2 regions of the Terrisporobacter hibernicus genome follow, and region 1 is predicted to be linked to the other one. Evidence: riboswitches for the same ligand, from Rfam matches in the RefSeq annotation. Region 1 holds a riboswitch; the other holds the start of a gene.

The links. A riboswitch is a leader RNA that binds a small molecule or an ion and turns the genes downstream of it on or off. The one in region 1 is predicted to bind FMN.
Region 2: it holds a riboswitch for FMN, as region 1 does, so the genes downstream of both, JW646_RS10150 (ECF transporter S component) here and ribD (bifunctional diaminohydroxyphosphoribosylaminopyrimidine deaminase/5-amino-6-(5-phosphoribosylamino)uracil reductase RibD) in region 1, are expected to answer to the same signal.

The regions. Positions count from the first base shown of each region.
Region 1 is NZ_CP081135.1:1,781,688-1,785,188, forward strand. It holds gene JW646_RS08600 (bifunctional 3,4-dihydroxy-2-butanone-4-phosphate synthase/GTP cyclohydrolase II) at 1-142, opposite strand, end outside; gene ribE (riboflavin synthase) at 154-801, opposite strand; gene ribD (bifunctional diaminohydroxyphosphoribosylaminopyrimidine deaminase/5-amino-6-(5-phosphoribosylamino)uracil reductase RibD) at 786-1,889, opposite strand; FMN riboswitch at 2,070-2,186, opposite strand; gene JW646_RS08615 (rubrerythrin family protein) at 2,345-2,803, shown strand; gene rpsI (30S ribosomal protein S9) at 3,084-3,476, opposite strand.
Region 2 is NZ_CP081135.1:2,028,706-2,032,206, forward strand. It holds gene JW646_RS10140 (Tex family protein) at 1-608, shown strand, start outside; gene JW646_RS10145 (amidohydrolase) at 625-1,791, shown strand; FMN riboswitch at 1,890-2,008, shown strand; gene JW646_RS10150 (ECF transporter S component) at 2,114-2,722, shown strand; gene tsaE (tRNA (adenosine(37)-N6)-threonylcarbamoyltransferase complex ATPase subunit type 1 TsaE) at 2,942-3,394, shown strand; gene tsaB (tRNA (adenosine(37)-N6)-threonylcarbamoyltransferase complex dimerization subunit type 1 TsaB) at 3,394-3,501, shown strand, end outside.

The DNA.
Region 1 (3,501 bases):
AATTCACATTTTCTGTTGTCGCAAATTCAGCCGCACATATAAAATCGCCTTCATTTTCTCTATCTTCATCATCAGTAACAATTATTATTTTTCCTTCACGAAGATCTTGTAAAGCTTCTTCTACTTTATTAAACTCAAACATTCTTGCTCCTCCTAAAAACCATTATTTATTAAGAAATCCATTGTTATATTACTTTCATCTTTTTTGTTTTTTTCAAAAGTTATTAACTTTTCCACATACTTCCCTATAATATCATTCTCGATATTCACAATATCCCCAACTAACCTGTGGGAAAGTATAGTTTCCTGTGATGTGTGAGGAATAATCGATACACTAAAACTATTTTCATTTACATTTACAACAGTTAAACTTATTCCATCTATAGCAATAGATCCTTTTTCTACTATATATTTTATTAAGTTGTTTTCCACTGTCACTGTGTACCAAATTGCATTATCATCTCTTTTAATTTTTATTATTTTTCCAGTTCCATCGATATGCCCTGATACAATGTGACCACCAAACCTACCACTTGCAGACATTGCTCTTTCTAAATTTACATAACTTCCATTTTGCAAACTATCCAATGAAGATCTACTCAGAGTTTCATTCATTACATCTGCTGTAAAAATTTCGTTGCTAAATGTAGTTACAGTAAGGCACACACCATTTACAGAAATACTATCCCCTATATTAATATCTTCAAATATTTTTTTACCTTGTATAGTAATAATTGAAGATTTATTATTTTTTTTTACATTTTTTATTATTCCTATTTCCTCTATTATTCCGGTGAACATTCATGTACCACCTCACTTTCTATCAATATATCTTCATCTAATTTTATTACTTTTGTATTTTTTAAATAAAATGAATTCTCAGGATTATCTACTCCTATGCCTGATACTGGAGATTTGGCATTTATGCCTCCAAATATTTTAGGTGCAATATAAGTATGAACTTTATTAACTATTCCACTTTTTAATGCTGACCAATTTAAAGCTCCCCCACCTTCTAAAAGAATGCTATCTATTTGTTCTTCTCCTAATATAATCATTAATTCTCTCAAATCAATATGATCATCTTTTTTAGGTACAACTATAACCCTACATCCTTTATCTTTGTATATTTTTTGTTTATCTATATCACTTTCACTCGTTGCTATTATTGTTGGTATCTCATGAGCTGTACTTACTAATTTGCTCTCAATAGGCGTCCTTAGATTAGTGTCACATATTATTCTTGTAGGATTTTTTCTATTATCTAATCTACAGTTAAGCATGGGATCATCTAATAATACAGTTCCTACTCCCACCATTATTCCACTATATTTATGTCTATCTTCATGTACTTTTTTTCTCGAAACTTCTCCTGTTATCCATTTAGACTGATTAGTATAAGTTGCAATTTTACCATCCATTGTCATTGCGTACTTCATTACAACATAAGGTATTTTTGTATTTATATAATGAAAAAAAACTTCATTTAGAGCATCACATTCTTCTTTTAAAAATCCATCTACAACTTCAACTCCATTATTATGAAGCTCCTTTATTCCTTTTCCTCTTACCAATGGATTGGGATCTAATGACCCTATAACAACTTTACTTATACCAGCTTCTATAATAGCCTGTGTACACGGTGGTGTTTTTCCATAATGACAACAAGGTTCTAATGTCACATATATAGTTGCTCCTTTAGGTGATTTTTTACAATTTTTAATTGCATTTCGTTCCCCATGAAACATTCCATAGGCTTGGTGATATCCCTCTCCTATTATTTCATTATCCTTTACAATAACAGCACCAACCATAGGATTGGGATTTACAAAGCCACAACCTTTTTTAGCAAGTTCTAAAGCCATTTGCATATATTTTTTATCAATCATACTTCACCTCCAATAGCATTCTTAAAAATAAAAAAGCCTTGAACAATATGTTCAAGGCAGAATTTATATAAATCAATTAATCTAATTGTATAGTTTTATTTTAAATCAAAAAACTCTGAAATGATAAATTCATTCCAGAGCATACAATTCCAATTAATAAAAATTAAATCAGATTAATTATTTCATCTTCTTTCATCCAGACTTTACTGTCGGCTTCGGAATCACACCGAATCATGCCATAATGGCTCGTGGGCTATAACCACCGGTAGGGAATTTCACCCTGCCCTGAAGATTTTATTCAATTAAGATAATCATAATTTAATATGCTTAATCTGTCAATTATATTTTTATCTTACTTATAAATGAATTTTTTAGAAAAAATACATTTTAATGTTTAAACTTTCCATTTTATGGTATAAATGTAATATTAACAAAAACAAATATTAATTATATAGATTGAATTTACTAAATCAAAGAAGAAAGTATATAATCAAATAGCTGATATCTTCGAAGAAACTGCAAATAATGAAAAAGAACATACTAAAATCTGGTTCAAGCTTTTACATGATGGAATTCCATCAACTCCAGAAAACTTAAAAGATGCTGCTTTCGGAGAAAACTACGAATGGACTGATATGTACGCTACTTTTGCGAAAGAAGCTAAAGAAGAAGGATTCGATAAAATAGCATATTTATTTGAATCTATTGGAGACATTGAAAAAGAACACGAAGAAAGATACCGTAAACTGCTTGAAAATCTGGAAAATGGAACTATATTTAAAAAAGACGGTGAAGTTTACTGGCATTGCCAAAATTGTGGTCACAAACATAAAGGCAGCATTTCACCTGAGTTATGTCCTGTTTGTAATCATCCACAGTCATACTTCCAAGTTAGAGCAGAAAACCATAAATAAGTGAGTAATTAATCTCAAATAAATAATCCCAAAACCCAATATTAAGTTAGGCTAACAACTATTAGTTGTTAGCCATTTTTTATAAACTTAAATTTTACAATCCCACATTGTAATTTTATATTGTGTATTGATTAAGTATCTAATTAAATAAATTTTATATTCGTTTATTTTATGAGAAATTGTTAGTTAAAGTTTATAATAAAAAAAGATGTATTCCAACAACTTTGTTGAAATACATCTTGTATATACAATTTGAAAAATTTCCAATATTGAATAAAAACTATCTTTTTGAGAACTGAGGCGCTCTTCTTGCAGCTTTTAAACCATATTTCTTTCTTTCTTTCATTCTTGCATCTCTTGTTAAGAATCCTTCTTTCTTTAAGTCTCCTCTTAACTCAGCATCAGCTTTTAATAAAGCTCTTGATATACCGTGTCTTATAGCTCCAGCTTGTCCAGTGAATCCTCCACCTTCAACCTTTACTATTACATCGTATTTATTTTCATTATTAGTTAAAACTAATGGTTGTTTAACATCTCTTATTAATGTTTCGTAGTTAAAATATTCATTAACATCTCTTCCATTAACTACTATATTTCCTTCACCTGCAACTAATCTAACTCTAGCTACAGAGCTTTTTCTTCTTCCTGTTCCGTAGAATTGAACTTTTTCCATGATAACTCCTCCTTTCACCTATTAA
Region 2 (3,501 bases), 250 kb from region 1:
ATGGATCATTTAAATCAAGAATAGAACTTAAAAAGGTAAAAAGATTAGGACCTTCAGCTTTTGTTCAATGTGCTGGATTTATGAGAATTGAAGATGGTAAAAATCCATTAGATAATACAGGGGTACATCCAGAAAGTTATGATACTTGCAAAAAAATGTTGGAAATATTAGGGTTATCTTTAGATGATATAAAAAACAAAAACATATCTGACATAGAAACGCGAGTAGAAAAAATAGGTTTAAAACAACTAAGTGAAGATTTAGGTGTGGGAGAAGTAACTTTAAAAGATATTATTTTAGAGATTAAAAAGCCAGGTAGAGACCCTAGAGAAGAAGATGGAATGAAGCCTATACTTAGAACTGATGTATTGAAAATAGAAGATATAAAAGAAGGTATGATCTTAAAAGGAACTGTTAGAAATGTTGTAGACTTTGGAGTATTCGTTGATATAGGAATAAAAAATGATGGTTTAGTTCATAAATCACAAATGAGTAATAAATTTGTAAAAGATCCAATGGAAATTTGCTCTGTTGGGGATATAATAGATGTTAAAGTAATAGGAATAGATTTGAACAAACAAAGAGTTGCCTTATCTATGAAGCTTTAATAATGGAGGAAAATAAGTGATATTCATAAAAAATGGAACAATAAATACAGTAACTAAAGGAATAATAAATAGTAATATTCTTATAGATAATAAAAAAATAATAGAAATTGGTGATGAAATAGTAGCACCTTTAGATGCACAAGTAATAGATGCAAAGGGGTGTTTAGTATTACCAGGTTTTATAGATGCGCATACACATTTAGGCCTTTGGGAAGATGGAATAGGAGCAGAAGGAGCTGATGGGAATGAAGAAACAGACCCTGTAACTCCTCATTTAAATCCTATTGATGGAATAAATCCAATGGATAGAAACTTCACAGAAGCTGTTCAAGGTGGAATAACAGCAGTTTGTACTACACCTGGAAGTGCAAATGTAATGGGAGGTCAGTGTATAGCTATAAAAACATTTGGTAGAATTATAGATAAAATGATAATAAAAAATCCTGTAGCAGCTAAAATTGCTTTTGGAGAAAACCCAAAAAGCGTTTATGGAAGTGATGATAAAACTCCACAAACAAGGATGGCTATAGCAGCTTTAATTAGAGAAAATTTAAAAAAGGCAGAAGAGTACCTAGAAGAAGTTGAAAGATGTGAGCTAGAAGAAGATGATGAAAGTAAACCAGAATATGATATAAAATACGAAAGTTTAATACCAGTATTAAAAAGACAAATTCCACTTAAAGCTCATGCTCATAGAGCAGATGATATGTTTACTGCCGTAAGAATTGCAAAAGAGTTTAATTTAAGATTAACGCTAGATCATTGTACAGAAGGTCATTTAGTTGTAGATGAGTTGGTTGAAGAAGGATATCCAGTAATAGTAGGTCCTTCTCTTTCGGAAAGATCTAAAATAGAACTTCGTAACTTAACTTTTGAAACAGCAGGAATTCTTTCCAATGCAGGGTTAGATGTTTGTTTAATGACAGATCATCCAGTAATTCCTATTCAATACCTTCCGATATGTGCCGGAATAGCAATAAAACATGGAATGGAATCTGAAAAAGCATTGGAAGCCATAACAATAAATCCAGCAAAAGTATTAGGAATAGATGATAAAGTTGGGTCTATTGAAATTGGAAAAGATGCAGATATAGTTATTTGGGACAACAATCCTTTTGAGATAAATAGTCATGTCTTATATACAATTATAGATGGCAAAATAGTATATAAGAAAAATAAATAAACTGAAGTCATGCATTGGGTTTTGTTGTCTAAAATATTATGTTGACATAATGTATCCATTTAATTATTATAATAATATAATAAGAAATTAAAAAAACAGAAGATCTTCGGGGCAGGGCGAAATTCCCTACCGGCGGTTATAGCCCGCGAGCTACATTGTAGCATGATTTGGTGAGATTCCAAAGCCGACAGTACAGTCTGGATGAGAGAAGAGAATTATGATATATACCATAATCCATTTTGAATATTCATAAGACTCGAAGGTTACAATTCTTCGAGTTTTTTTAATTTCAGAAAAATATTTAAAATTTGGAGGTTATATTATGCAAAATGCAGTTAGAAAGCCAGGATTATCATCTGCAAAAACTATAGCAAAGGTGGGAGTATTATCAGCAATAGCTTATATTCTTATGTTTATAGCAGTGCCACTACCAATATTTCCATCGTTTCTAAAAATAGACTTATCTGATATACCAGCTATATTTGGTGGAATGTCTTTAGGACCAATGGCAGGTCTTGCTATAGTTATAGTAAAAAACTTACTTCAAGGAATAACAGCAAGCACTACTGGAGGCGTTGGAGAATTTGCAAATGTAGTAATAGGTGGATCTTATGTATTAATTATATGTTTATTTTATAAAAAGCTAAAAACTACAGAAGGAGTGTTAGCTGGAGGATTAGTAGGAGTAGTAGCTATGACTATTACAGGATGTATAATGAATTACTTTATAATGATACCTTTATATGTAACCATATATGGTATGCCATTAGAGCAAATAATACAAATGGGAACTATAATAAATCCAAGAGTTACTGATTTAATGACTTTTGTAATATGGATGATAGCTCCTTTTAATATATTAAAAGCAGGTATAATGACATTAGTAACATTACCATTATTCAAAAAAATGGAAAAAATACTTAGTAAATAAGTTTAAAAATAAAGAAGAGCTATTTTAGCTCTTTTTTTGCATTTATTAAACTTAGAATTTAAGTATATAAATATACCCCCTTTATTATAAATGAAGGTTATTATATAATAATATCTAGTTGTACAAGAAAGAAATGACTAGAATACGGGTTGATTTGACAATAATAATTAATAATATAAAGGTTAATTATAAGAAATAAAGGATTTTATGGTGATATAGATGAAAAAAATTTTTTTAGACAAAGAAGAGAAAACAAGAGAGATTGGAGAAAAGCTAGGTAAGTTACTTTTTCCAGGTAGTGTGATTTGTTTAATTGGAGATTTAGGAGCGGGAAAAACTACCATGACACAAAGTTTAGCTAAATCTTTAGAAGTAGACGATTATATTACAAGTCCAACATTTACTATAGTAAATGAATATGAAGGTCGAATACCTTTGTATCATTTTGATGTGTATAGAATTGGATGTAGTGAAGAAATGTACGATATAGGGTTTGATGAATATATAGACTCAGAAGGTGTTTGTATAATAGAGTGGGCAAATATAATTGAAGACATATTGCCAAAAGATTATTTGAAAATAGAATTAAATTACAAGGAAAATGGAAGAGAGATGGTATTAACACCATTTGGACAAAAATACGAAGAAATAGTTGAGGAGTTGACTAAATAATGAAGATACTAGGAATAGATACTTCTACCATGGCTGCAAATGTGGCAGTATTAGAAAATGACAAGTTAATTTGTGAATATAGTATAAATACTAAAAAAACCCATTCA